One region of the Mesorhizobium sp. WSM3868 genome, then DNA from elsewhere that is predicted to be linked to it. Evidence: predicted binding sites of a transcription regulator. Region 1 holds the regulator's gene; the other holds the start of a gene.
The links. The regulator PhoB, encoded in region 1, activates phosphate uptake and scavenging genes when phosphate is short. The targets are predictions, from matches to a motif close to TGTCATNNANCTGTCAT.
Positions count from the first base shown of each region.

Region 2: phnC (phosphonate ABC transporter ATP-binding protein) is a predicted target of PhoB. The motif match lies at 12,840-12,856, and genes of this name have one in related genera.

Region 1 covers NZ_NSGB01000007.1:242,834-257,545, forward strand. The annotation lists gene CK221_RS14380 (response regulator) at 1-2,811, shown strand, start outside; gene pstS (phosphate ABC transporter substrate-binding protein PstS) at 3,329-4,387, shown strand; gene pstC (phosphate ABC transporter permease subunit PstC) at 4,452-5,438, shown strand; gene pstA (phosphate ABC transporter permease PstA) at 5,442-6,293, shown strand; gene pstB (phosphate ABC transporter ATP-binding protein PstB) at 6,290-7,093, shown strand; gene phoU (phosphate signaling complex protein PhoU) at 7,114-7,818, shown strand; gene phoB (phosphate regulon transcriptional regulator PhoB) at 7,838-8,527, shown strand; gene CK221_RS14415 (YciI family protein) at 8,662-8,967, opposite strand; gene CK221_RS14420 (LysR family transcriptional regulator) at 9,010-9,954, shown strand; gene CK221_RS14425 (ROK family transcriptional regulator) at 10,047-11,291, opposite strand; gene xylF (D-xylose ABC transporter substrate-binding protein) at 11,640-12,680, shown strand; gene CK221_RS14435 (sugar ABC transporter permease) at 12,918-14,282, shown strand; gene CK221_RS14440 (ATP-binding cassette domain-containing protein) at 14,296-14,712, shown strand, end outside.
Region 2 covers NZ_NSGB01000028.1:5,797-20,508, forward strand. The annotation lists gene CK221_RS28240 (altronate dehydratase family protein) at 1-277, shown strand, start outside; gene CK221_RS28245 (aldo/keto reductase) at 320-1,318, shown strand; gene CK221_RS28250 (ABC transporter substrate-binding protein) at 1,510-2,505, shown strand; gene CK221_RS28255 (sugar ABC transporter ATP-binding protein) at 2,660-4,213, shown strand; gene CK221_RS28260 (ABC transporter permease) at 4,210-5,175, shown strand; gene CK221_RS28265 (zinc-binding alcohol dehydrogenase family protein) at 5,246-6,262, shown strand; gene phnF (phosphonate metabolism transcriptional regulator PhnF) at 6,329-7,072, opposite strand; gene phnG (phosphonate C-P lyase system protein PhnG) at 7,203-7,664, shown strand; gene phnH (phosphonate C-P lyase system protein PhnH) at 7,664-8,275, shown strand; gene CK221_RS28285 (carbon-phosphorus lyase complex subunit PhnI) at 8,277-9,389, shown strand; gene CK221_RS28290 (hypothetical protein) at 9,392-9,589, opposite strand; gene CK221_RS28295 (alpha-D-ribose 1-methylphosphonate 5-phosphate C-P-lyase PhnJ) at 9,649-10,614, shown strand; gene phnK (phosphonate C-P lyase system protein PhnK) at 10,611-11,387, shown strand; gene phnL (phosphonate C-P lyase system protein PhnL) at 11,457-12,164, shown strand; gene CK221_RS28310 (DapH/DapD/GlmU-related protein) at 12,161-12,775, shown strand; gene phnC (phosphonate ABC transporter ATP-binding protein) at 12,938-13,795, shown strand; gene phnD (phosphonate ABC transporter substrate-binding protein) at 13,938-14,712, shown strand, end outside.

The DNA.
Region 1 (14,712 bases):
CGCCACGATGAATTCGTCTTCGCCAACCGCAAGCTGCATGACAGTTTGCCGGCGCTGAAGCCGGCCTGGCAGCCGGGCCGCACCTTACGCGAGGCGCTCGCTCTCGGTCATTCCGCCGGCTATTTCCGGTCGAGCGGCGACGTCGAGATCGACAATCTCTATGGTGTCGACAAAGAACGCTGGCTCGACGCCATGCTGAAGCGTTACAACCTGCCCAATTCGTCCTATGAACGGCTCAATCCCGACGGTCGCTGGTCCCAGGTCTACGACATGAGAGCGGACGACGGCACATTCATAGGGGTGCGCGTCGACATTTCCGATCTCAAGGCCCGCGAGAAGGCGCTGCGCGAGTCGATGCGGCAGATCGACCTTTACCGGCATGTCATGGACGAATTGCCGGTGGCGGCGTTCATCAAGGCCGAGGATCTTACGATCGAGTTCGTCAACAAGGCCTGGTGCGCGCTGACCGGCATTGCCAAGGAAGACGTCATCGGCAAGACGGACCGGCAGCTTTTCGGCTGCGAGGACGCCGAAAGCTACAGCCATGACGATGCCGAGGTCATCGCGACCGGCAAGGGGCGCGAAGTCGAGGAGCCTGTCAGCCATCGCGACGGCACGGTGCGGCAGCTGATGACACGCAAGAGCCGCCTCGTCGCGACCGACGGATCGGTGCATCTGGTCGGTTCCAGCACCGACATCACCGAGGTCAAGGCGCGCGAGCGGGCGCTCAAGGAAAGCATGAGCGAGAACGAGGTGTTCCGCAACCTGATCGACAACGTGCCGGTGTCGATCTACGCGAAGCGTTCGGATCTAAGGCAATTCTACGTAAACAAGGGCTGGTGCGATCTCACCGGCTTCAGCCAGGAAGAGGCGATCGGCAAGACCGACGTCGAGATCTTCGGCGCGGACGGCGAAGCTTTCGTCGCCGGCGACCTGGCGGTGCTGCGCACCGGCGAGACGCAGGAGATCGAAGAACAGGTGACGCTGCCCGACGGCAGCGTGCGTCACCAGTTCGCGCGCAAGGGCGCGATGATCGCGTCCGACGGTTCGCTCTATCTGATCGGGTCGACCACGGACATAACGGAACTGAAACAGCGCGAGGCCGAGCTCAGCGAGGCGCGCCGGCGCGCCGTGCTTGCCGACCGCGCCAAGTCGGAGTTCCTCGCCAATATGAGCCACGAGATCCGTACGCCGATGAACGGCGTGCTCGGGATGGCCGAGTTGCTCGCAAAGTCGGACCTCGACCCAAAGCAGAGGACGTTCACCGACATCATCGTCAAATCGGGCAACGCGTTGCTCACCATCATCAACGACATCCTCGACTTCTCCAAGATCGACGCCGGCCAACTCGTGCTCGACCCGGCGCCATTCAACCTTGCCGAGGCGATCGAGGATGTGGCGACGCTGGTGTCGACGCGCGCCAAGGAAAAGGACCTCGAGCTCATCGTTCGCGTCCAGCCCGGGCTCGACGGGCAGTTCGTCGGCGACGTCGGCCGGATTCGGCAGATCGTCACCAACCTTCTCGGCAATGCGGTGAAGTTCACCGACAAGGGCCATGTGCTGGTCGACGTGACCGGCGAGCGCGTTCCGTCGGGGACGAAGCTCGCCATCTCGGTCACCGATACTGGCATCGGCATTCCCGAAGACAAGCTGAAGCTGGTGTTCGAGAAATTCAGCCAGGTCGACACCTCCTCGACAAGACGGCACGAGGGCACCGGGCTCGGCCTTGCCATCACCTCGCGGCTGGTCGAACTGATGGGCGGCGAGATCGGCGTCGACAGCGCCGAGGGCAAGGGCTCGACCTTCTGGTTCACCGTCACGCTGCCGCGGGCCGAGCGAGGCGGGCAGCGGATCATGCCGGTCGACGTGACCGGCGCGCGCGTGCTGATCGTCGACGACAATGCCGTCAACCGCGCGATCCTCAGCGAGCAGATGGCTTCGTGGACCTTCGATTCCTGCGCGGCCGAAAGCGGCGCCGAGGGACTGAAGGTGCTGATTGCGGCTGCCGCTTACGGCGTGCCTGTCGACTGTGTCGTGCTCGACTACCAGATGCCGGGCATGACGGGCGCCGAAATGGCGCGCATCGTGCGCAACACCGCCGGCCTCGCGCACACGCCGATCATCATGCTGACCTCGGTCGACCAGTCGCTCGCCAGCGCCGCCTACCGCGATCTCGGCATCGATGCGCAGCTGATCAAGCCGGCGCGCTCCTCGATCTTGCTGGAGACGCTGGTCGCCACCATCCAGCGTCATCGCCACAGCACGGCGGCCATCCACCCGCCGTTGATCGGCGGCGTCGAGACTGCGGCCGGCGCGCCGCAGGCATCCACGGCGCAGGCGACGGTGGCCGATCGCGTCCTGCTGCAGCCGCCGCCGGCGCGTGCCCGTCCACGCCTGGCCGGCGCGGAGGCCGGGCTCGACATTCTCGTCGCCGAGGACAACGAGGTGAACCAGATGGTGTTCACGCAAATCCTGGGCGAGACCGGATACCAGTTCGAAATCGTCGGCAACGGCCGCAAGGCGCTGGACGCCTTCGGCAGGCTTAACCCGCGCATGATCCTGATGGATGTGTCGATGCCCGAGATGAGCGGCCTGGAGGCGACCGCGGCCATCCGCCGGCTCGAAGCCGAGATGGGCACGCATGTGCCGATCGTCGGCGTCACCGCGCATGCGCTGAAGGGCGACCGCGAGCGCTGCCTGGAAGCCGGCATGGACGATTACCTGCCGAAGCCGATCAGCCCGAAGGCGCTGCTCGAGAAGCTCGAAAGATGGCTCGGGTCGGACGCGGAAGTTCGCCGCAGCGCCGGATAACAGCCTTTCTGCGCGGCCGTTCACGGCGTCGTCGACGAGGCCCGTCATCTGCGTCCAACGCAGACATATGGTGTGATCGCACCATACAAAACGAAGGCCAGGTCAGGACAATGGCTGCTGTCGATTCCGCCCTTCGGTTACGGGCGGGAGCAGCGACCGCCGGCAAGGAACAGCGTCGACTCTACCCCAACGGACCTGTTTTCGGCGATGGCCAGGCCATGATCCGCTCTGGCGCACAGGCAACGCGCTCTCGTCCGGATTTTATTTCCCGGCGGCCGGAGATCCCGGCCGCCGGGATAATTTTTGATTCAAAAGTCGGACAAGCTGCTGATTCCCGCGGCAAACTTCGGCTCGGTCCGCAAATGGCGGCCGCAGGCCCCCCAGGCATCCCTGTTCAGGCGTTACCGGGCTGACACGAAACTGTCATGCGACTGTAATAATCGAAGTCTATTGCGCTCACCAGGCGCCGATAGACAAGGGTTGCCGAAAGACCATATTCCGAACAGGAGCAGGCCACATGAGACATTTCATCCGCTCGGCGGCCGTTGCGATTGCAATGGCTGCGGCATCCACGCTTTCCCTCTCCGCCGCTATGGCGGCCGACATCTCCGGTGCCGGCGCTACCTTCCCCTATCCGATCTATGCCAAGTGGGCCGACGCCTACAAAAAGGAGACCGGCATCGGTCTCAACTATCAGTCGATCGGCTCCGGCGGCGGCATCAAGCAGATCAAGGCCAAGACCGTGACCTTCGGCGCCTCGGACGCGCCGCTCAAGGGCGAGGATCTCAAGTCGACCGGGCTCGCGCAGTTCCCGATGGTGATGGGCGGCATCGTTCCGGTCGTCAACCTCGAAGGTGTCAAGCCGGGCGAACTGGTGCTCGACGGCCCGACGCTGGCCGACATCTTCGTCGGCAAGATCACCAACTGGAATGACGAGGCGATCAAGAAGCTCAACCCCGACGTCAAGCTGCCCGACCAGGCGATCGCGGTCGTCCACCGTTCGGACGGCTCGGGCACCACGTTCAACTTCAGCTACTATCTGGCCGACGTCAGCGCCGACTGGAAGTCGAAGGTCGGCGTCAATACCGCGCTCGAGTGGCCGGTGGGCATCGGCGCCAAGGGCAACGAAGGCGTCGCCAACAACGTAGCGCAGACCGGTGGCGCGATCGGCTATGTCGAGTATGCCTATGCCAAGCAGAACAAGCTCACCTATACCGACCTGATCAATAAGGACGGCAAGAAGGTAGAGCCGACCGCTGCCGCGTTCTCGGCCGCTGCAGCCAATGCCGACTGGAGCGCCAAGCCTGGCTACGGCGTCATTCTGGCCAACCAGGCTGGTGCTGAAAGCTGGCCGATGACCTCCGCGACCTGGATCCTCGTCTACCAGAAGCCCGATGATGCGGCGGCCACCACCGAAGCACTCAAGTTCTTCGCCTGGTCCTACGCCAAGGGCGACGACATGGCCGCCGAGCTGGACTATGTTCCGATGCCCGACGCAGTCGTGAAGAGCGTCGAGGAAATGTGGAGCAAGGACATCGTCGACAGCAACGGCAAGCCGCTCTACTCCGGCATGTAATTCCTACGGAATAAGGAGGGCGCCGCTGGCGCCCTCCTGTCTCTTTCGAAATGCGAGGGGCGAAATGACAGCCGTTTCCGAAGCCGTGACATCGTCCGCCATACGGACCAGGGAAGCGACGGTGCGCCGCTTCGCCCTGACCGACACGATCTTCCGAACGGTCACGCGTCTCTCCGCCATACTCGTGCTGGTTCTTCTGGGCGGCGTCGCGGTCTCGCTGATCGCCGGCTCGTGGGAGGCGCTGTCGAAGTTCGGCTTCTCCTTCCTGACTACTGAATCCTGGAATCCGGTGACCGAGAATTTCGGCGCGCTCGCGCCCATCTACGGCACCGTCGTCACTTCGGCCATCGCCATCCTCATTGCCGTGCCGATCGGCATCGGCATCGCCGTCTTCCTGACCGAGCTCTGCCCGCGCCCGCTCAGGCGCCCGATCGGTATCGCGGTCGAGCTGCTCGCCGGCATTCCCTCGATCATCTACGGCATCTGGGGCCTGTTCGTCTTCGCGCCATTCCTGCAGACGACGGTACAGCCGTTCATCATCAATCTTTTCCACGGCATACCGGGTCTCGCCAGCCTGTTTGCCGGTCCGCCCTACGGCATCGGCCTGCTGACGTCGTCGCTGATCCTGGCCATCATGGTGCTGCCCTTCATCACCTCGATCACCAAGGACGTGTTCGACACGGTGCCAGCGGTGCTGAAGGAATCGGCCTACGGCATCGGCTGCACGACCTGGGAAGTGACCCGGCGTGTGGTCATCCCCTATACGCGGGTCGGCATCATGGGCGGCGTCATGCTCGGTCTTGGCCGCGCGCTCGGCGAGACGATGGCCGTCACCTTCGTCATCGGCAACGCGCACCGCATCAGCGCCTCGCTGTTTGCGCCCGGCACGACGATCTCGGCGACCATCGCCAACGAATTCACCGAAGCCGACGGCGAGCTTTACACGTCCTCACTGGTGGCGCTCGGACTGATCCTGTTCATCATCACCTTCATCATCCTCGCGCTCGCACGCTACATGCTGTTGCGCATCGATAGCCGCACGGGAGCCTGACCGATGTCGACAGCCGCATCGCTCCACCGAAGCCGCAAGCGCAAGAACGCCGTGATGATGGCGCTGTGCACCATAGCGGCGGGCATCGGCCTCGTCTGGCTGGCGCTGATCCTCGGCGCCCTTCTCTATAAGGGACTCTCGGGGCTCTCGCTTTCGGTGTTCACGCAAATGACACCGCCGCCCGGCGACGCCGGCGGCCTGCTCAACGCCATCTACGGCAGCATCGTGATGACCGTCATCGGCATCGTCGTCGGCACGCCGATCGGCGTGCTCGCCGGAACCTATATGGCCGAGTACGGGCGCTTCTCGCGCCTCACGACAGTGGTGCGCTTCATCAACGACATCCTGTTGTCGGCGCCGTCGATCATCGTCGGCCTGTTCGTCTACGAGCTGATGGTGCGGCCGATGGGTCATTTCTCGGCGATCGCCGGCGCGGTGGCGCTGTCGATCCTGGTGATCCCCGTTGTCGTGCGCACCACCGAGGACATGCTGAACCTTGTGCCCAACGCGCTGCGCGAGGCTGGCACCGCCATCGGCGCGCCGCGCTGGGTGGTGATCCGCTCGGTCGCCTATCGCGCCGCACTGTCCGGCATCGTCACCGGCATATTGCTGGCGATCGCCCGCATTTCGGGCGAGACGGCGCCGCTGCTCTTCACAGCGCTCAACAACCAGTTCTGGTCGAGCAATCTCAACGCGCCGATGGCCAGCCTGCCGGTGACCATCTTCCAGTTTGCGCTGAGCCCTTATGAGGAATGGCAGCAACTGGCCTGGACGGGCGCACTGATAATCACCCTGACGGTTCTCGGGCTGAGCATCTTCGCCCGCAGCCTTACCGGACGCAGAGAGGACAGATGAAACCGATGTTGTCCACCGACCTGAACGTAGCCGAGACGACCGCCGAGAAGGCCAAGATCGAAGTCAAGAACCTCAACTTCTACTATGGCCAGTCGAAGGCGCTGAAGGACATCAACCTGTCGCTGCCCGAGCGCAGCGTCACCGCCTTCATCGGACCTTCGGGCTGCGGAAAGTCGACGCTGCTGCGCGTGCTCAACCGCATCTACGAGCTCTACCCGAAGCAGAGCGCCGAAGGCCAGGTGCTGCTCGACGGCAAGAACATCCTCGACCGCTCGCAGGACCTCAACCTGCTCAGGACCAAGATTGGCATGGTGTTCCAGAAGCCGACGCCGTTCCCGATGTCGATCTACGAGAACATCGCCTTCGGCGTCAGGTTGTATGAAAAGATCAGCAAGGCCGAGATGGACAATCGCGTCGAACAGGCGCTGAAGCGCGCCGCGCTGTGGAACGAGGTCAAGGACAAGCTCAACGCCAGTGGCCAGAGCCTTTCGGGCGGCCAGCAGCAGCGGCTCTGCATCGCGCGCACCGTGGCGGTGAAGCCGGAGGTCATCCTGCTCGACGAGCCGGCATCGGCGCTCGATCCGCTGTCGACCGCCAAGATCGAGGAGCTGATCGACGAGCTGCAGGCCGACTACACGATCGTGATCGTCACCCACAACATGCAGCAGGCGGCGCGCGTCTCGCGGCAGACGGCGTTCATGTATCTCGGCGAGCTGATCGAATTCGACCGGACCGAAAAGATTTTCACCTCGCCCCGCGAGAAGCGCACGCAGGACTACATCACCGGCCGCTTCGGCTGAGTTCATACGAGGACATAACTATGGCCCATACGGTCGCTTCCTTCGACGAGGATCTGAGGCAGATCAGCCAGCTCATCCGCGACATGGGCGATCTTGCCGGCTCGATGGTCGGCGCGTCGACCAAGGCTCTGCTGAATTCCGACAACGCGCTGGCGCAGCGCGTGGTCTCCGACGATGCCATCATGGACGCGCGCCAACGCGAGCTCGACGATCGCGCCATCACGCTGATCGCCAAACGCCAGCCGATGGCCGACGACCTGCGCAGCGTCGTTGGCGCCATCCGGATGGCCGGCGATCTCGAGCGCATCGGCGACCTTGCCAAGAACATCGCTAAGCGCGTCGGCTCGGTCGGCATCAGCGCCGCGCCGCGCGACCTTTCGCACTCCATCGATTCGATGGCGCAGCTGGTGCTGATCCAAGTGCAGGGCGTGATCGAGGAATACACGGCCGGCGACGCCACGGCGCTCGCCAAGCTCCGCAACGACGACGAGCGCATCGACGTCAAATACACCTCCGTCTTCCGCGAGCTCCTGACCTACATGATGGAGGATCCGCGCAACATCACGGCTTGCACGCATCTGTTGTTCTGCGCCAAGAATCTGGAGCGCATAGGCGACCACGTCACCAACATCGCCGAGAACGCCTACTATGTGCTGACCGGCACGCAATTGCCCGCGAATCGTCCTAAGCAGGACGAGACGGCGATGTCGGCGCCGGCGGCCTGACAGCGAAGGTGCCTGCTATATGATCGCGCCACGCATCATGGTGGTGGAGGACGAGGAGCCGCTGGGGGTGCTGCTCCGCTACAACCTCGAATCCGAGGGCTATCAGGTCGAGGTGGTGACCCGCGGCGACGAGGCCGAGATCCGCCTGCAGGAGAATGTGCCCGACCTGCTCGTGCTCGACTGGATGGTGCCGGCGGTTTCCGGCATCGAGCTCTGCCGCCGGCTCAGGATGCGACCCGAGACCGAACGCCTGCCGATCATCATGCTGACCGCGCGCGGCGAGGAAAGCGACAGGGTGCGCGGCCTCTCGACCGGCGCCGACGACTATCTGGTCAAGCCGTTCTCGACGCCGGAATTCATGGCCAGGGTCAAGGCGCTGCTGCGCCGCGCCAAGCCGGAGGTGCTGTCCAGCGTGCTCAAGGTCGGCGATATCGTGCTCGATCGCGAATCGCATCGCGTCTATCGCAAGAAGAGCGAGATCCGGCTCGGCCCGACCGAGTTCCGACTGCTCGAATTTATGATGCGGCATCCCGGCCGGGTGTTCTCGCGCAGCCAGCTGCTCGACAATGTCTGGGGCGAGACGATCTATATCGACGAGCGCACCGTGGACGTGCATGTCGGCCGCCTGCGCAAGGCGGTCAACAACGGCCGCATGCCCGATGTGATCCGCACCATTCGCGGGGCGGGCTACGCGATCAGGGAAGACTAGAGACCCTTCCGCCCGATGAGGCGGGACCAAGCTTGCGCGCGACAACGCACCGGAAGAGAGCGAAACTCTCCCTCGGAACTGGCCCACCCCCGAGCAGCGGGAGGGATCTGGGTTCAAGCTCAAGAGGCTCCATGTTATCCTTTCGCTCCGACGCGCATGCCGTCGGCAAAGACCTGGCGCCAGGCAAGCACACGCACGGAAAGACGCAGGCCGGTCGGCCAGAACGGATCTTCTCGCACCAGATTTTCGACCTGTTCGTGATCAGCGGCCTCCACCAGCCATAGGCCTCCGGCTGGCGCGCCGTCGGCACGTCGCAGCGGTCCTGCCGCCCTGATGGCCGAGGCATTGCGACCGAGAAATTCGATCGCCGGCATGTATTGTCGGCGAACATCTTCGGCGCGGCTGACCTCATCTTCAAGCAGAACGGCGAAAAGCGTCATTGACTCTCTCCTGCATTGATGCGGGATCTTACAGCAGTAGTATTGCCGCTTCACACCGAACTATTGCCGACCTATGCTGCAAAAATGCAGGCGTTGGATTGGAACGACCTTCGATATGTCCTCGCTGTCGCGCGTGGAGGTTCACGCGCCGCGGCCGCCCGGCAGTTGGGTGTTGATCCGACGACCGTCGCCCGTCGCTTGCGGGTGGCCGAGATAGCTCTTGGTGTGCGCCTGTTCGAGCGCGGCGCTGACGGCGACATGTGCTTGACCGAAGCCGGGGAGGTGGCGGTGAAGCGCGCCGAGGCCGTTGAGGCAGAGATCGGCGGCTTGAAAGCAGCAACGGAAGGAGTGGACGCCGCCGCGAGCGGAACAGTGCGCGTGACGGCCGTGCCCATCCTGATCAACAGGATCCTGGTGCCCGCAGCGGCTGAATTGACCGCGCGACATCCGCGGCTGCGCGTTGAGCTGATCGCGGAGTCGCGTGATTTGAGCCTCAGCCGGCGCGAAGCGGACATCGCCATTCGGCTGGCAAGACCCGGCGACGAAACCGGCAACAGGGTGCTTTCGAGACGCATCGGGACATTGAGTTACGCGGCCTATGCGGGAACCGACGTTCAGGTCGAAATCGCCAAGCTTCCCTGGGTAGCGTACGAAGACGGAATGGCGCACCTGCCCCAAGCCCGATGGATCGCTAAAATGGCCGAGAAGGACGGCGGCCTCTCAGCGGTGGCCGTCAACGATGCCGAAGCCATTCTTCAAGCCGTTCAGGCCGGGTGTGGCCGCTCTCTGCTGCCGTGTATCGTAGCAGATCATGTATTGGGCATTAGGCGCGTCAGCTTCGATGAAGCTGCATTTCCGGAGCGAGAGATCTGGTTGCTTACTCATCCTGATTTGCGCCACCTCGCTCGCGTGGCTGTGGTCATTGCCTGGATAGAGACCTCGATCCAGAAGCTGGAAGCCGCGTGCCTGCTGGCGAACGAACGGTGACTGGTCGCAAAAATCCGATTGTCGGGGCAGTTTCGCGCCGGGTCGCGACACGAAACGGGTCAAATTTTAGGATATGCGCTCAGTCCAGGCATTTAGGCCACGCTCTTGCTGACAGCGCCCGCTCTTGCCTGCACGCCCGGGGCGAAAATCTCCTGGTCGACGAAGGTCAGCGCGCGCACGGCGCAGCCTTCGCGGATCAACGGCAATTCGTTCGGCTCGGTATCGAAGGAGATCGAGTTTGAATGCTGGCCTCCGGCGGTCTGGCCGATCGCCTCGCGCAGCGCCGGCTCGATCAGGTCGAAGGCGGCGGCGCTGACGCCGACCATGGCGACCGGCGCTGGGTCGATCAGCGCGAACAGGCTGCCAAGGCCGAAGCCCAGCGCCTCCCCGGCCCGGCGATAGGCCTCGCGCTCCGGGCCATCCGTCTCGCGCGCCTTGGCGGCGAGCGCCCGCATGTCGGCGTCGCCGACATCGACCGGCTCGGCGTCCTCGCTCATCTTCATGGCGCTGCGCCAGATGGCGTAGTTGCCGGCATAGGCCTCGACGCAGCCGCGGCGTCCGCAACGGCAAAGCGCGCCGCCCGGACGATGGATCATGTGGCCGAACTCGCCGCCGGAAGAATGCGTGCCGGTGAACAGCTCGCCCTTCAGCACCAGGCCCATGCCGATGCCGTGCGAGAGCAGGATGGCGATGAAATTGTCGCGATAGCGGTCGGGATCGCGCCACTGCAGCGCCACCGCCATCATGTTGCAGTCGTTTTCCATGGTGGCCGGAATGCCGAATTCCTTTTCCAGGATGTCGGCGAAGGGAATATCGGTCAGCGGCGTGATCGGCGACCATAGCATGGCGCGGGCATGGGAATCGGTGATGCCCTGGATGCCCATGGCGATGCGGGCGACGCTGCCGACGTCGAGGTCCGGATCGTCCAGCCGGCGCCGCACGATCGCCAAGCATTCGCCGATCAGCTCGTCGCGCGGCATGGTGAGCGTATCGAGGCGGCGCTGCTCCTCGGCGATGACCTGGCCCGCATAATCGATAACGGCGACCGAGAGGAAATTGAGCGACAGCACCACCGTTACCACCGCTGCCGCCTCAGGCTTGAGCGCGAGGCCCACCTGTGGCCGGCCGCGCTTCAGAGACGCGGTCTCGCTCGGCTTGCTCTCGGCCAGGATGCCTTCCTGGATCAGGTCGGAAGAGATCGCCGAAATGGTCGAATGGCTGAGCCCGGTGGTCGCGGCGATTTCCGTGCGCGACGGCTGGCCGGCCCGGCGCACGGCCGAGAGCACCATGGCGCGGTTGCGCCGGCGCAGATCGTCGTGGCGGATTCCGACCGACATTTTTTCTCCTCCCAGTCAGCGCGGCCTCTCGATCATGCACAGGACCCGGCGACGCGCCAGATCGATTCACCCGGACGCCGGCACCCGAACCGTCCCGGTTTTTACAAGTTTCGGTGGACGCGGGCTGCGCCTCCTCCGAACTGTTCCCCGATAGTGGCAGAAGCGGTCGGCACTGTCATTATTTATTGCGGGTCTCGAAAAAAAGTACGCGGCACCTCAAAAACCGTCAGAATTGCAGTTGACAGCGCCTTTGCCTTGGATCAGTATTTTTTCGAGGCTCGAAAAAAAGCCTCTGCATGGTCTTCGGGCCAATCTGGGTCGCGCCGCGAGGGGCGCTGGGAGGATATCATGAAGAGATTCGCAGCCGCCATTCTGGCGGGCGTCGCCATGTCGTTGACGTTGGCGTCGGTCGCGCAGGCGAAGGACAAGGTGATCGGCGTTTCGTGGTCCAATTTCCAGGAAGAGCGCTGGAAGACCGACGAAGCGGCGATGAAGAAGGCGATCGAGGCCGCCGGCGACAAGTACATATCCGCCGACGCACAGTCCAATCCAGGCAAGCAGCTGACCGACGTCGAAAGCCTGATCTCGCAGGGCGCGAATGCGTTGATCATCCTGGCGCAGGACGCCTCCGCGATCGGGCCGGCGGTGCAGAAGGCACTCGACGAAGGCATTCCGGTCGTCGGCTACGACCGCCTGATCGAGAACAAGGACGTGTTTTATCTGACCTTCGACAACAAGGAAGTCGGCCGCATGCAGGCCCGCGAGGTGTTCAAGGCCAAGCCCGAGGGCAACTACGTCTTCATCAAGGGCTCGGGCGCCGACCCGAATGCCGATTTCCTGTTCTCCGGCTCGATGGAAGTGCTGAAGGAAGCCATCGACAGCGGCAAGATCAAGAATGTCGGCGAGGCCTATACCGACGGCTGGCTGCCCGCCAACGCGCAGAAGAACATGGAGCAGTTCCTGACCGCCAACGACAACAAGGTCGACGCGGTGGTGGCGGCCAATGACGGCACCGCCGGCGGCGTCGTCGCGGCGCTGACGGCGCAAGGGCTGGCCGGCACCGTTCCGGTCTCGGGCCAGGACGGCGACCATGCCGCGCTCAACCGCATCGCGCTCGGCACCCAGACGGTGTCGGTGTGGAAGGACGCGCGCGAGCTCGGCAAGCACGCCGCCGAGATCGCCTCGCAGCTCGCCAACGGCAAGAAGATGACCGACATCGCGGGCGCCAAGGACTTCACGACGCCTGGCGGCAACACCGTCAAGTCGCTGTTCCTGACCCCGGTCGCAATCACCAAGGATAATCTCAACCTCGTCATCGACGCGGGTTGGATCAAGAAGGATGAAGTCTGCGCGGGCGTTGCCGCCGGCAGCGTCGCGGTCTGCAACTAAGCTGGCCGTCAGGTTCAAACGCAGCGCCGCGGCCCAACGGCCGCGGCGTTTCTCCAAAGGCTTTCGGGCGTACTGAAGCCGGAGACCATTGGGGCAGTTCACTGTCCGGCAGGATCGCCGAACTGCTCCAGCCGTTTGTTTCCGCGCAATTCCAGGCGGCTACGCACTTTTTCCTGGAATTGCTCTAGCATCGTGGTCCGGCATCCGCGCCAGACGGCAAGCCGGTGGGAGGAGATCATGACCGACACGACCTCTGATACGCCGGCAAACCCGGCGGCGGATCGCGCGCGGGCTTCCGAACTGAGCACCGTCGGGCGCTTCCTCAAGGCGACCGAGCTCGACACCCGCATGCTCGGCATGGTCGGTGCGCTGCTGATCATCTGGATCGGCCTGCATGTCATCTCGAGCCTGCGGCTCGGCGTCAATCCGCTCGATTTCGACAGCCGAACGTTCCTGACGCCGCGCAACCTGTGGAACCTGTCGGTGCAGACCTCGGCCGTGGCCATCATGGCTTCCGGCATGGTGCTGGTCATCGTCATGCGCAACATCGACCTCTCCGTCGGATCCGCCGAGGGTTTGATCGGCATGGTGATGGGCTTTGCCCAAGTGCATTTCCTGGTGCGAATGGTTGGGCTCGAGCTTGGCAATCCCTGGATCTGGGTGCTGGCGCTGTTGATCGGCCTGGCGCTCGGCCTGCTGATCGGCGCCTTCCAGGGCTTCGTCATCGCCTATCTCGAAGTGCCGGCCTTCATCGTGACGCTTGGCGGGCTGCTGGTCTGGCGCGGTGCTGCCTGGTGGGTCACCAGCGGCCAGACGGTGGCGCCGCTCGACGCCACCTTCCAGCTGATGGGCGGCGGACCAGCCGGCTCGATCGGCGCCAAATGGAGCTGGATCGTCGGCGCCGTCGCCTGTGTTGCCGTGGTGTTTGCGCTGTTCAACGGCAGGGTGCAGCGCAAGCGCTTCCGTTTCCCGCTGCGTCCGATCTGGGCCGAGACGCTGCTCGGCGCGGTCACCTGCGCGGTCGTCATGGGCGCGGTGTGGCTGGCCAATTCCTATCCCTGGCCGGTCGGCATCGTGAACCGCTACGCCGCCGCCAACAACCTCACGGTCCCCGAAGGCGGCCTGTTCATCGCCCACGGCATCGCCATTCCGGTGCTGATGGCGATCGCCGTCGGCCTCGTCATGACCTTCATCACCAAGCGCACTCGCTTCGGCCGCTATGTCTTTGCCATCGGCGGCAATCCGGAAGCGGCCAACCTTGCCGGCATCAACACGCGCTGGATCACCATGAAGGTGTTCATGATCATGGGTGTGCTGGCGACGATCGCCGCGGCGATCTCGTCGGCGCGGCAGAATTCGTCGACCAATGCGCTCGGCACGCTGGACGAGCTCCTGGTCATCGCCGCGGCGGTCATCGGCGGCACCTCGCTCGCCGGCGGCTCGGGAACCGTGCTCGGCGCTATGCTTGGGGCGCTGCTGATGCAGTCGCTGCAGTCCGGCATGGTGCTCCTCGGCGTCGATTCGCCGCTGCAAAGCATCGTCGTCGGCGCCGTGCTGGTCATCGCGGTCTGGCTCGACACCATCTACCGAAAGCGGGTGTGAAGGAGGCAGCATCATGGCAGACAAGAACGCTCCCGCCGGCGCCCCGCTGGTCGACATGCGCAACATCTCGATCGCCTTCGGCGGCATTCGCGCCGTCGACGACGCCTCCATCGATCTCTTCCCCGGCGAAGTGGTGGCGCTGCTCGGCCATAACGGCGCCGGCAAGTCGACGCTGATCAAGATACTGTCCGGTGCCTACAAGCGCGATGCCGGTCAGATCTTCGTCATTGGCGAGGAGGCAGCAATCTCCAACCCGCGCGACGCCAAGAAATACGGCATCGAGACGATCTATCAGACGCTGGCGCTTGCCGACAATGTCGACGCCGCCGCCAATCTGTTCCTCGGCCGCGAGTTGATGACCGCCTGGGGCACCCTCGACGACGTCGCCATGGAGGCCGAAGCGCGCAAGGTGATGGGCCGGCTCAATCCG
Region 2 (14,712 bases), on a different contig from region 1:
TGTCATCGTCTTCACCACCGGCCGCGGCTCCTGCTTCGGCTGCCGTCCGACGCCGTCGATCAAGGTCGCCACGAACTCGACCATGTACCACCAGATGGAAGAGGACATGGACGTCAATTGCGGTGTCATCGCTTCCGGCGAGAAGACGATCGCCGGCATGGGCCGCGAGATCTTCGAGCTGATCATCGAGACGGCGTCCGGACGCAAGACCAAGAGCGAGGCGTTCGGCTACGGCGACAACGAGTTCGTGCCCTGGCATCTCGGCGCGACGCTCTAAATAGTCGAAACGACCGCCGGTCGAACGGCAAAGGGAGGCTTGATGAACAAACGCCGGATCGGCGCGACCGCGCTCGAAGTCACCGAAGTCAGCTTCGGCGGCGCCGCCATCGGCGGCCTTTATCGCGCCTGTCCGCGCGAGCCCGCAATGGAAACGCTGCAAGCGGCCTGGGACGGCGGGCTGCGTTACTTCGACACCGCGCCCTTCTACGGCTTCGGCCTGTCGGAGCGGCGCACAGGCGATTTCCTGCGTGAGAAGCCGCGCTCCTCCTATGTGCTCTCGACCAAGGTCGGCCGCCTGTTCCGGCCGGTGCCGGAGGACCAGGTTCCCGATCACTCCTATGTCGACCCGCTGCCCTTCGCGCTCGACTACGACTATTCCTATGACGGCATCATGCGCTCGGTGGATTTTTCCTACGCGCGGCTCGGCCTCAACAAGATCGACATCCTGTTCGTCCACGACATCGGCGTCTACACGCATGGCGTCGAGAAGACGAAGCTGCATTTCCGTCAGCTGATGGACAGCGGTCTGAAGGCGCTGGAGGAGCTGAAATCGTCCGGCACGATTTCCGCCTACGGCCTTGGCGTCAACGAGGTCCAGATCTGCCTTGACGTGCTTCGCCGCGCGCCGCTCGACTGCATCCTGCTCGCCAGCCGCTATTCGCTGCTTGATCGCAGCGCCGAGGCCGACCTGCTGCCGCTTTGCCGCGAGCGGCGGACCTCGCTGATCATCGGCGGCGTCTTCAACTCGGGCATATTGGCGACGGGACCGGTGCATGGCGCGCATTTCGATTATCTGCCGGCGAGCAGGGATATTCTCGACCGCGTCAGCGCAATGGAGCGCATCGCCATCGGAGGTGGCTATCCGCTGGCCGCTGCCGCGTTCCAATTCCCTCTGCACGAGCCTGTCGTTGCCTCGGTGCTGACCGGCACCGCCAAGCCCGCGAATCTGACGCGCAATCTCGAACTGCTGGATATCAAGGTGGCGGCGGCGGAGTTTGCCAAATACGATCCTTATACGATCGTCCAGCAGCTTGGCTGAGATGCGCAGATCCGGCAGACCGATCAGCTGCCACGCCATCACGCAAACGGCATGAGACACCGCTTGCATCGATCAGGGCAATGCACTATCAAAATCGAGCAAATGTTTTTTATTGATAAAGTTCTGTTTGGCTTGCGCCTATCCAGATGGAGCTTCCGAACCTTCACCGGGCGATTTTAGGGAGGAACCTAATGAAATTCGTAACCAGCCTTCTCAACCGCCGCGCCTTCGTGGCTTTAGCCGCCGCCTCAATGCTCGCCGGTGCGATGCATTCGGCACCCGCCTCGGCGGCCGACGTGACCATCCCAATCATCGTCAAGGACACCACTTCATTCTACTGGCAGATCGTGCTGGCCGGCGCCCGCAAGGCCGGCAAGGATCTCGGCATCAACGTGCCGGAACTCGGCGCCCAGGCCGAAACCGACGTCAACGGTCAGATCTCGATCCTCGAGAACGCCGTCGCCGGCAATCCGGCCGCGATCGTGATCGCGCCGACCGAGGCCAAGGCGCTCGGCAAGCCGATCGACGAGGCGGCGACCAAGGTCAAGGTCATCGGCATCGATTCCAGCGCCGAATCCAAGGCCTTCACCTCCTTCCTCACCACCGACAACGTCCAGGGCGGCCGTGTCGCGGCTGACGGTCTCGCCGCCGCGATCGGCGCCGCCAATGGCGGCAAGGTCGAGGGCAAGGTTGCGCTGATCACCGCGCTGCCCGGCGCCGGCTCGCTCGAGCAGCGCGCGCAAGGCTTCAAGGAACAGCTCAAGGCGAAATATCCCGGCCTCGAACTGGTCGCCGACAAATATGCCGACGGTCAGGCCACCACCGGCCTCAACATCGCGACCGACCTGATCACCGCCAATCCGGACCTCAAGGGCATCTTTGCCTCGAACCTGATCATGGCGCAGGGCGTTGGCCAGGCGATCGCCGAGAACAACCTCGCCGGCAAGGTGGCGCTGATCGGTTTCGACAGCGACGAGAAGCTGATCAAGTTCCTCAACGACGGCGTCATCTCCGGCCTCGTCGTCCAGGATCCGTACCGGATGGGCTACGACGGCATCAAGACCGCCTTAGCCGCCTCGAAGGGCGAGAAGGTCGAGGCCAATGTCGACACCGGCGCCAATCTCGTCACCAAGGACAACATGAAGGATCCGAAGATCGACGCGCTGCTCAACCCGAAGCTCAACTGATCTTCGCGACATTCGTTTCCGGGGCTTCGCTGCCCCGGAAACATCGCTGCGGACAGTTTGGAAATCCGCCGGCTTGCTTTAGGCTCTGCCTTCTAGATGCGCGCCAGACGCATCGCTGCGTATCCAACGGTTGGATCAATCTGGGAGGATTGTTATGACGTCGACGGCGCAGGAACTGCACCCGCCCCCCACGCTGAAACCGGGCAGGACCATCCTCGAGTTGAAAGGCCTGGAAAAGCGCTATCCCGGCACGCATGCGCTGAAGCCGGTGGACCTTGCCTTCAAGTCGGGCGAGATCCACGCCATCGTCGGCGAGAACGGCGCCGGCAAATCGACGCTGATAAAGCTTTTAACCGGCGTCATGCCGCGCACCTCCGGCGAAGTCGTCTGGGAAGGTAAACCCGAGGCGCTGGCCACGCCGCACGAGGCGATGGCGCTCGGCATCAATGCCGTCCACCAGGAGGTCGTGCTTTGCCGCCACCTCACCGTCGCCGCCAACATGTTCCTCGGCGAGGAGAATTCCCGCTTCGGTCTCTTGCAGCAGCGCGCCATGGTGAAGGAAGCGCAGAAGATCATCGATGGGCTCGGCTTCGACCTGCCCGCGCATGTCATGCTGGGCGACCTCACCATCGGCCAGCAGCAGCTGATCGCCGCCGCCCGCGCCACGGTACGCGGCACAAAGTTCCTCATCTTCGACGAGCCGACCGCCTACTTGACCCGCAAGGAGGCCGACCAGTTGTTCAAGCTGATCCGCCGGCTAAAGGGCGAAGGCGTCACCATCATCTATATCAGCCACCGCATGGAGGAGGTGTTCGAGCTTGCCGATCGCGTTTCGGTGCTGCGCGACGGCACGCTCGTCGGCACGCGCAACATAGCCGAGACCAGCGAGCCGGAACTGGTCAAGCTGATGATCAACCGCTCGATCGAGCAGATCTACCACAAGGAGCATTTCACGCCGGGCGCGACGATCGTCGAGACGCGGAATCTCTCCGGCAAGGGTTTCGAGAACGTCTCGGTGACTGTCCGCGCGGGCGAGATCGTCGGACTTTACGGCTTGATCGGAGCCGGCCGCAGCGAGTTCGTCACCACGCTTTACGGCCGCCACAGGAAGTCGGCCGGTCAGATCCTGTGGCAAGGCAAGGAGGTGCAAGTCAACTCCGAGCATGACGCGATAAGGCTCGGCATGGCCCTCGCCCCTGAAAGCCGCCGCGACCAAGGCCTCTGCCTCAACCTGCCGGTCGGCACGAATCTCAACCTGCCGATCTACAAGCGCATCTCGAGCAATCTTCTGATCTCAGGCTCGCGCGAGAAGGCCGAGGCCGATCGCCAGATAGCCGATCTCAGGATCAAGACGCCGACCCGCCACGCGCTGGCCTCCAGCCTGTCGGGCGGCAACCAGCAGAAGATCGTCATCGGCAAATGGCTGGCGCATGGCGCCAAGCTGTTCATCTTCGACGAGCCGACGGTCGGCGTCGATGTCGGTACCAAGGCCGAGATTTACCGGCTGTTCTCGACGCTTCTGTCCAAGGGCGCCGGCATCATCCTGATCTCGTCCTACCTGCCGGAAGTCTACGAGCTCGCCGACACGCTGCATGTGTTCCGCCGCGGCAAGCTGGTCGCCACGCATGGCTTCCGCACCGCCAGCCATGAGGACATTTTGGGCCAAGCGCTGGCCGAGAAACAAGAAATGAGGGGAGGACAAAAATGAGCACCGAGGCGATCCCCGCCGAAAAGCCGAAGCGCAATTACAACGCCCTGTTCGGGCTGACGCTGCTCGGCTTGTTGCTTTTGATGTGGATCGTGCTGGCGGTCGCCACACCCTCCTTCGCCACGACGCTCAACATCACCAATCTTTTGCGTCAGGGTTCGCTGATCGCCATCCTCGCGGTCGGCCAGACCTTCGTTATCATCACCGGCGGCATCGACCTCTCGGTCGGTGCCGTGGTCGGCTTCACCACCGTCATCGTAGCGCTTCTGATCAATGCCGGCTGGCCGATCTGGGCGGCTGTGCTCATTACCTTGCTCGCCGGCGTCGCCATTGGCCTGTTCCACGGCTTCGGCATCGTCAAGATGGGCCTGCCGCCCTTCATCATCACCCTGGCCACGATGACGTCGCTGCGCGGCATCGGCCTCTTGATGACCAACGGCAATTCGATCTCGATCAACAGCGACCCGTTCCAGGCCTTCTCACGCGGCTCGCTGCTCGGCATCCCCTATCTGTTCTGGATGGTGATCCTGGTCGCCATACCGTCTTATGTGTTCCTGCACCACACGCGCTGGGGCCGCTATTTGTTCTCGGTCGGCTCCAATGCGGAGGCCGCGCGCCTTTCCGGCGTGAACGTGCCGCGCACCATCTTCATGGCCTATATCCTGTCCGGCCTGCTCGCGGCTTTCGTGGGTGTGCTGCTTGCCTCGCGCATCGGCATCGGCAACCCGACCCAGGGCGACACTTATGAGCTGCAGGCCATCGCCTCGTCGGTGATCGGCGGCACCTCGCTGTTCGGCGCCATCGGCTCGGTGCATGGACCGCTGATCGGGTCCTTCATTCTTTCGACGATCAACAACGGCGCCAACCTGCTCAACGTCAACACCTTCTGGCAGCGCGTCATCACCGGCCTGCTGATCATCGTCATCGTCTACTTCGACGGCTTGCGCCGTCGCGGCAAATAATCGTTCCTGAAATGACGCGCCGGCCCCGATCGAGCGGGGCCGACGCCCCCTTCTAACACTGGATCAGCGCATGAAAGCCGTCGTCTGCCGCTCGCCTGGCGACCTTGTTCTCGAAGACCGCGCCGAACCTGGCGCGCCGCCGCCCGGCTGGGCGCGGATCGCAGTCAGCCATGTCGGCATCTGCGGCACCGACTATCACATCTTCGAAGGCAAGCACCCGTTCCTCGTCTATCCGCGCATCATGGGCCACGAGGTCTCGGGCACCGTCGTCGAGCGAGGCGAAGACGTCGAGCTTGCCATCGGCGAGCCGGTGTTCATCAACCCCTATCTCGCCTGCGGCAAATGCGTTGCCTGCCGGCACGGCAAGCCGAACTGCTGCGTGCAGATCGAGGTGCTTGGCGTCCATCGCGACGGCGCCATGTGCGACGAGATCCTGGTGCCGGCGCAGAACCTTTATCCGGCAAATGGCCTGTCGCTGGCCGATGCCGCCGCCGTCGAATTCCTGGCCATCGGCGCACACGCCGTGCGGCGCTCGCTGAGTGCGCCCGGCCAGCGCACGCTGGTCATCGGCGCCGGTCCGATCGGCCTTGGCACGGCACTGTTCGCCCGCATCGCCGGCCTCGATGTCAGCCTGCTCGACATGAGCACCGAACGGCTCGGTTTCGCCGAAAGCGAGCTCGGCTTTACCGCACTCGACGGCTCGAAAGCACAGGCAGCCGATCTGGTGCGGCAGGCGTCCGGCGGCGAAGGCTTCGACCTTGTGTTCGACGCCACGGGCAACACGCCGTCGGTGCAGTCCGCCTTCACCCATGTCGCGCATGGCGGAGCGCTGGTGCTGGTCAGCGTCGTCAAGGACGACATCACCTTCTCCGATCCCGAGTTTCACAAGCGCGAGATGACGCTGGTCGGCAGCCGCAATGCGCTCAGAGCAGACTTCGACCATGTCGCCGCCTCGATCCGCAACGGCGCCGTGCCGCTGGAGAAACTCGTCACCCACCGCACGACCCTTGCCGATACGCCGCGCGATCTAGCGCGCTGGGCGCACGAAAAATCCGGGTTGATCAAAGCGGTTATCGAGGTCGGATAGGGAGGCCCGACCCGCCCGTGGATGACGACCTCAGGGGTTGTCGCCCTTGATGACGGATGTCGAAGGCTAATCGCCGGCCGACAACTTCAGCTCCACTCGCTCGGCCGGGAACCGCGACTCCGCGAACTGGATCGGCTGGCCGTCCAGCGTGACATTGATGGCGATCGTGACCAGCACGATGGCGCCCGGCTGCAGGTCGAGATCGACAAGATCGTCCGCATCGGCGCGGCGCGCCGACAGCACCGTCGAGTGCCTCAGATAGTCGTTGATGCCGAAACGCTTGAGCGAGGCGGTGATCGATCCCGTCTCGGCCATCGCGGTCTCGATGCCGGCGAAGCGCTTGGCATCGAACCAGGTCGTCGCCCGTGACACCGGATGTCCGTCGGCTTCGCCGCGCGTCTCCAGTCGGATCACGCTCGATCCCCTGGCAATGCTCAGCGCCTCGGCAATGCGGCGGCTGGCCGGCTCGGTCGATGAGGACAGCAGAGCGATGTGCCGCTCGGTCGTCTGTCCCTGCAGGCCGCTCGAGAAGCGGGTGCGCGCGCCGATCGGATAGGACAGGCGCTTGCGCGACAAGACGAAGGTGCCGCGCCCCTGCTCGGCCTTGAGCACGCCTTCCTGCACCAGCGCGGCAATCGCGCTGCGCACCGTGTGGCGGTTGACGCCATAGCGTTCGGCCAGCGCCACCTCAGGCGGCAGCGCCGCATTCTCGGTGAAATCGCCGCTGGCGATCCCCTGCAATATCTTGTCGGCGATCTGCCGCCAGAGCGACACGCCGTTGCGCCTTTCGATACTGCTCGCCCGCTCGATCAATTTTGCCCCCGATCACTTTTCCCCCGTCTGTCATGCGCCCGTCATCGACTCTCGGTAGGAGGTAAGTATAATTTGTATAGTTGTCTATATCAATAGACAAATCATATTGTGCAAAGGAGTTGGAGCGATGCGAGGACAGGAAGCGCGCGAGCAGGCCGAGAGGAAAGGCATCATGGCGACGCTGGCGCACGCGCCAGCCGACGAGATCGCGCGGCTGTGGAACGGCTCCGGCCTGCCCTCCGAGGCCGAGCTGCTGCGCGGCCCGGAGACCGGCTTGGTGACGGTGCGCGGGCGGATCGGCGGCGGCGGCGCGCCGTTCAATGTCGGCGAGGCGACCGCGACACGCGCCACCGTGCGGGTGCCCTCCGGACAGGTCGGCCATTCCTACGCGCTCGGCCGCGACAAGGGCAAAGCCAGGCTCGCCGCAATCGCCGACGCGCTCTGGCAGGACCCGGCCTATCGCGAGACCATCGAGTCGAAGCTGGTCGCGCCGTTGCGCGCGGCGCTCGATGCGGCGCGCGAGAAGCGGCGCGTCGAGACGGCGGCCACGAAAGTGGATTTCTTCACCATGGTGCGCGGAGAGGACTGATGGAGATCGCCGCGCAATCGATCGAGGGCGGCTTCGCCGATCCGGTCTTCAATGCGCAGACCGCGTTCCGCGCCATCATGGACGCGATGGCGCGCCCCGGCAGCGTGCAGGCGCTGCCGCCGCTCGCCCAGCCGCCGGCGCCGCTGTCGGCGACCGTCGGCGCGGTGGCGCTTTCGCTCTGCGACAACGACACGCCGATCTGGCTCGATCCGTGGCTGCAGGCGGAAGCTACGGTCAAGGCGTGGCTCGGCTTCCACACCGGCGCGCCCCTCGCAAACACGCCGGCCGACGCGCATTTCGCTTTGATAGCCAACCCGGCGGGGATGGCGGCGCTCGACGGCTTTTCGCAAGGCACGCAGGAATATCCCGACCGCTCGACGACGCTGATCCTGCTCACCGACGATCTCGTCTCCGGCCCGTCGCTGCTCCTCGAAGGCCCCGGCATCGAGAAGACCGCGACGATCGCGCCGACCGGCATGCCGCGCCATTTCGTCGAGCAATGGAAACAGAACAACCAGCGCTTCCCGCGCGGCGTCGACATCATCCTGGCGGCGCCTGGCAAGCTCGCCTGCCTTCCGCGCACCACCCGCATCAAAACGATGGAGGCATGACATGTATGTCGCGGTGAAAGGCGGCGAAGCCGCCATTGCCAACGCCCATCGCCTGCTTGCCGATCGCCGGCGCGGCGACCGCTCGGTGCCGGCGCTGCGCCTCGACCAGATCGTCGAGCAGCTGGCGCTCGGCGTCGACCGGGTGATGAGCGAAGGCTCGCTCTACGACCGCAAGCTTGCAGCTTTGGCCGTCGTTCAGGCACGCGGCGACTTGATCGAGGCGATCTTCCTGCTGCGCGCCTACCGCACCACGCTGCCGCGCTTCGGCTACACCAACCCGGTCGACACCGGCGCCATGCAGCTCGAGCGGCGCGTGTCGGCCACCTACAAGGATCTGCCCGGCGGCCAAGTGCTCGGCCCGACCTTCGACTACACCCACCGCCTGCTCGATCCGCAGCTTGCCGCCGGCGCCGAGATCGAAGACCCCGCGCAACGTCCGGCCGAGGCCGAGGCGATGCCGCGCGTTTCCTCGATCCTCGCCCATGAAGGGCTGATCGAAGCGGACGGCGACATGCCGCTTGACTATGTGCCTGGCGACATCACCCGCGAGCCGCTGCAATTCCCGATAGCGCGCGACATCCGTCTGCAGGCGCTGTCGCGCGGCGACGAAGGTTTTCTCCTGGCGCTCGGCTATTCGACGCAGCGCGGCTATGCCCGCAACCACCCTTTCGTCGGCGAGGTCCGGATCGGCGAGGTCGAGCTGGAGCTCGACGTCCCGGAGCTGCCTTTCACCGTGCCGCTCGGCTCCATCCGCGTCACCGAGTGCCAGATGGTCAACCAGTTCAAGGGCTCGGCCAAGGCGCCGCCGCAATTCACCCGCGGCTACGGCCTGGTCTTCGGCCAGAGCGAGCGCAAGGCGATGGCGATGGCGCTCTGCGACCGCGCGTTGCGCGCGACCGAACTTGGCGAGGATGTGATTGCCGCGGCGCAGGACGAAGAGTTCGTCATCTCGCATTCCGACAATGTCCAGGCGACCGGCTTCGTCGAGCACCTGAAGCTGCCGCACTATGTCGACTTCCAGGCCGAGCTCGACCTGGTTCGCCGAATGCGCGCCGAATACCAGGACCGTGAAAATCAGGACAAGGCGGAAGAGAAGAGGGAGGCGGCGGAATGATTTCAGTCGTCTCGGGCGCCACCATGACCAGCGCTGTAGTGGCTATTATGTGCCTCGTTGAATCCGTTGCTGCCAGCAATAGTCTCACCGCTCGCACTTTCCTTCGGCGCGGGCAGAAACATCTTACGCAGCGCAAAAGCCGCAATGACGGCGAACGCCAGCAACAGCACTGCAAGACGCATCCAACCGGTAGTATCCATTTTGGCCTACTCTCGCGTCTGGGTTGCCAAATGCATAACACAGAGCGCGTGTGATCGCCATGACCGACATCGCCACCTACAACTTCGCCTATCTTGACGAGCAGACCAAGCGGATGATCCGCCGCGCCATCCTGAAGGGCATCGCCATTCCTGGCTACCAGGTGCCCTTCGCCTCGCGCGAGATGCCGATGCCTTATGGCTGGGGTACCGGCGGCGTGCAGGTCACCGCTTCCATCATCGGGCCGGACGATGTGCTCAAGGTCATTGATCAGGGCGCCGACGACACCACCAACGCCGTCTCGATCCGCGCCTTCTTCAAGAAGGTCGCCAAGGTCGCCGTCACCACCGAGACGGCGAAGGCGACCATCATCCAGACGCGTCACCGCATCCCCGAGCATCCGCTCAACGCGGGCCAGGTGCTGGTTTTCCAGGTGCCGATCCCCGAACCGCTGCGCTTCCTCGAGCCGCGCGAGACCGAGACTCGCAAAATGCATGCGCTCGAGGAATACGGCCTCATGCATGTGAAGCTCTACGAGGACATCGCCAGGCACGGCCGCATCGCCACCACCTACGCCTATCCGGTCAAGGTCGAGGGCCGCTATGTGATGGACCCCTCACCGACGCCGAAATTCGACAATCCGAAGATGCATAGTTCGCCGGCCCTGCAGCTCTTCGGCGCCGGCCGCGAGAAGCGCATCTACGCGGTGCCGCCCTTCACTGACGTCGTCAGCCTCGACTTCGAGGACCATCCCTTCGAGGTGCAGACCTTCGACCAGCCCTGCGCGCTCTGCGCCGCCGAGAATGTGTATCTCGACGAGGTCATCCTCGATGACCATGGCGGCCACATGTTCGTCTGTTCCGACACCGACCATTGCGAGAAGCGGCGCGCCGACCCTACCTCACCTTTGTCGAAAGATTGCGCCGAAGGCGCGGGTGGGGGTGACCTGGCGGCGAGCCCTGCAATTCCCAGCCCGGCGCTGCGCGCCGCCCCTCCTCACGACGGAGAGGGTAAGGAGGCAAGATGACCGACGAACCGCTACTGCGCCTCTCCGATCTTTCCAAATTCTACGGCTCGCGCGTCGGCTGCGAGGCGATCTCCTTCGACCTCTGGCCGGGCGAGGTGCTGGCGGTGGTCGGCGAATCCGGCTCGGGCAAGACGACGCTGCTCAACTGCTTGTCGACCAGGCTGCTGCCCTCTTCCGGTACGGCCAGCTACCGCATGCGCGACGGCCAATGGCGCGAGCTCTATCGGATGAGCGAGGCCGAGCGCCGCTTCCTGATGCGTACCGACTGGGGCTTCGTTCACCAGAACCCCGCGGACGGCCTGCGCATGACGGTGTCGGCCGGCGCCAATGTCGGCGAGCGGCTGATGGCCGTCGGCGACCGCCACTACGGCAGGATCCGCGCCACCGCCGTCGACTGGCTGTCGCGTGTCGAGATCGACGAGGACCGCATCGACGACGAGCCGCGCGCCTTTTCCGGCGGCATGCGCCAGCGCCTGCAGATAGCCCGCAACCTAGTGACGGGACCGCGGCTGGTGTTCATGGACGAGCCGACCGGCGGCCTCGACGTTTCCGTGCAGGCGCGCCTGCTCGATCTGTTGCGCGGGCTGGTCACCGATCTCGGCCTCGCGGCAATCGTCGTCACCCATGACCTCGCCGTGGCGCGGCTCTTGTCGCAGCGCATGATGGTGATGAAGGACGGCCGGGTCGTCGAAAGCGGCCTCACCGACCGCGTGCTCGACGACCCGCGTGCGCCTTACACCCAGTTGCTCGTTTCCTCGATTTTGCAGGTGTGACCCGCATGATCCCGAAAAGTGGAAGCCGGTTTTCGGATCGGATCATGCGGAAAGACAAAGGACTCTAGTATGGCCACGCCCCTCGTTGTCTCGGACGTCGCAAAGAGCTTCACCATGCATCTGCGCGACGGCGTCACGCTGCCGGTGGTGGCGGGCGTTTCCTTTTCCATCCGCGCCGGCGAATGCGCCGTGCTTGGCGGTCCGTCCGGCGTCGGCAAAAGCTCGATCCTGAAGATGCTCTACGGCAACTACGCCGTCGATGAAGGCCAGATCATCGTCCAGCACGCGGGCGGGCTGATCGATGTCGCCTCCGCCAACCCGCGCGCTGTGCTAGCCATACGCCGGCAAACGATCGGCTATGTCAGCCAGTTCCTGCGCACCGTGCCGCGCGTACCGGCACTCGACGTCGTTGCCGAGCCGCTGGTCGAGCGTGGCGCGGACCGGGAGGCCGCGCGCGACAAGGCACGCGAGCTTCTTTCGCAGCTCAATCTGCCGGAAAAGCTCTGGGCGCTGCCGCCCGCGACCTTCTCCGGCGGCGAGCAGCAGCGCGTCAACATCGCGCGCGGCTTCATCACCGAGCATCCGATCCTGCTGCTCGACGAGCCCACCGCCTCGCTCGACGCGAAGAACCGAGATGTCGTGGTCGAGCTCATCGCCGGCAAGAAGGCGGCGGGCGTCGCCCTGCTCGGCATCTTCCATGATCAGGACGTTCGTGATGCGGTGGCCGACCGCATCATCGACGTCACCGCCTTCGCCGCAGGCAGGGTCGCCGCATGAGCAAACTTTCGGAGGCGCCGCTCGTCCATCCGACGGCACAGGTCGAAAACTCGACGCTCGGCCGTTGGACCGAGATCGCCGAGCGCAGCCGCGTTTCTGAAAGCGAGCTCGGCGACTATTCCTACATGATGCAGGACTGCGCCGCATGGTGTTCAACCATCGGCAAGTTCTCCAACATCGCGGCGAGCGTGCGCCTCAACGCCACCAACCACCCGACCTGGCGGCCGACGCTGCACCACTTCACTTATCGCGCCTCCGACTATTGGGACGACGCCGAACATGAAAGCGAGTTCTTCGCCGAGCGCCGCGCCAAGCGCGTCACCATCGGCCACGACACGTGGCTCGGCCATGGCTCGACCATCCTGCCCGGCGTGACCGTCGGCGACGGCGCGGCCGTCGGCGCCGGCGCCGTGGTGTCGAAGGATGTCGCGCCATACACCATCGTTGCCGGCGTGCCGGCAAAGCCGATCCGCGAGCGCTTCGACCGCCGCACGGCCGAGCGCTACCAGGTGCTTGCCTGGTGGGACTGGGACCATGCCCGGTTGCGCGCAGCGCTCGACGATTTCCGCGAGCTCTCGGCAGAGGCTTTCCTGGAGAAGTATGGCGGCTAACGATTGTGAATGGGCAGCAGTGAATGGCAGCAAGGAGAGAACCATTCATCGGTTGCCTGTGGGTCGTAACAAAACTGACATCGATCCGACACCCCAGCTTCATCGGCCTGCGCTAGCGAGGGTTAACAGACCTGCAAAACCGCGACGGACTGGAGCTTTGGTATGTCGGCATCATCGGCCACGCTGGAAATCCGCGGCATAACCCGACGATTTGGCAAGAACACCGCCGTCAGCGATATCAACGTCTCGATCCCGCAGGGCCAGATGGTCGGCATCATCGGCCGTTCCGGCGCCGGCAAGTCGACGTTGTTGCGCATGATCAACCGTCTGATCGATCCCAGCCAGGGATCGATTTTTTTCGATGGCGCCGAGGTCTCGCGCCTGCAGGGCTCGCCGCTGCGCCGCTGGCAGCGCGACTGCGCCATGATCTTCCAGCAGTTCAACCTGGTGCCGCGCCTCGATGTGCTCACCAACGTGCTGCTCGGCCGCCTCAACCACCGCTCCACGCTGTCCAACCTGCTCGGCATGTTCTCGCGCACCGAATGCGCCGAGGCGGTCGCCGCGCTCGAGCGCCTCGACATCGCCCGCACTGCGCTGCAGCCGGCGGGCACGCTCTCCGGCGGCCAGCAGCAGCGCGTGGCCATCGCGCGCGCCATGATGCAGCAGCCGAAGGTGCTTTTGGCCGACGAGCCGATCGCCTCGCTTGATCCGCTGAACGCCAAGGTGGTGATGGATTCGCTGCGCGACATCAATTTGCGCGAAGGCATCACCGTCGTCACCAACCTGCACACGCTGGACACCGCCCGCGCCTACTGCAACCGCATCATCGGCATGGCCGCCGGCAAGGTCGTCTTCGACGGCGCGCCCGAGGACCTCGACCGCGACGCCGTGCGCACCGTCTACGGCGCCGATGCCAACGGCGTCGAGATTTCCGAGGCCATCACGTCGACCAGCGTCAGCATCAAGCCGAAGATCACCGCATCCGCCGGCCCGCTCGAACCAGCCTTCCCCGGCTACTGAGTCCAGCGCCCCGGCCGAAGCGGTTCCGGGCAGATTTTGGATTTCGGCAAGAGCAACCTGGATCGCCCGCCCGCGTCAAAGGCTGAACTCAAAAATTCGAACGCTGCCGGCGCGAAGCCGGCAAAAACAGGAGAGAGGTCAAATGTTCAGGAAAATGGTTTTTGGCGCCGTGTCGATACTGGCCATGGCCGCAAGCGCAGCGCATGCCGCCGACATCAAAGAGTTCCGCGTCGGTATCCTCGGCGGCGAGAACGAAACCGACCGCCTGCGCAACTACCAGTGCCTTGCCGACCACCTGAAGGCCGAATTCGGCTTCGAGAAGGTGTCGCTGTTCCCGGCCGCCGACTATGACGGCGTCATCCAGGGCCTGCTCGGCGGCACGCTCGACTTCGCCGAGCTCGGCGCGTCCGGCTACGCCAGCGTCTATCTCAAGGACCCGAACGCCGTCACTCCGATCCTCACCACCAAGCAGACCGACGGCTCGACCGGTTACTATTCGATCGGCCTGGCGCTGAAGACTTCCGGCATCACCGACATCAAGTCGGCCAAGGGCAAGAAGCTCGGCTATGCCGACCCGGATTCGACCTCGGGCTATCTGATCCCGCTGACCCAGATTCCGAAGGACACCGGCGCCTCCAACGAGACCTACTTCGCCTCGACCCAGTTCAACGGCGGCCATGAGAACAACATCCTCGCCGTCCGTGACGGCAAGGTCGACGTGGCGGTGGACGATTCTTCGGGCATCGGCGATTTCAAGAACGGCTACACCTCCGGCACCTTCCACAAGGAAGTCGCCAAGGGCGCCGTCGACCCGAACGACTTCGTCGAGGTGTGGCGCTCGGGCCTGATCCCGAACGGTCCGCTGGTCGTGCGCACCGCGCTCGGCACTGAGATGACCGCCAAGCTCGCCGACTTCT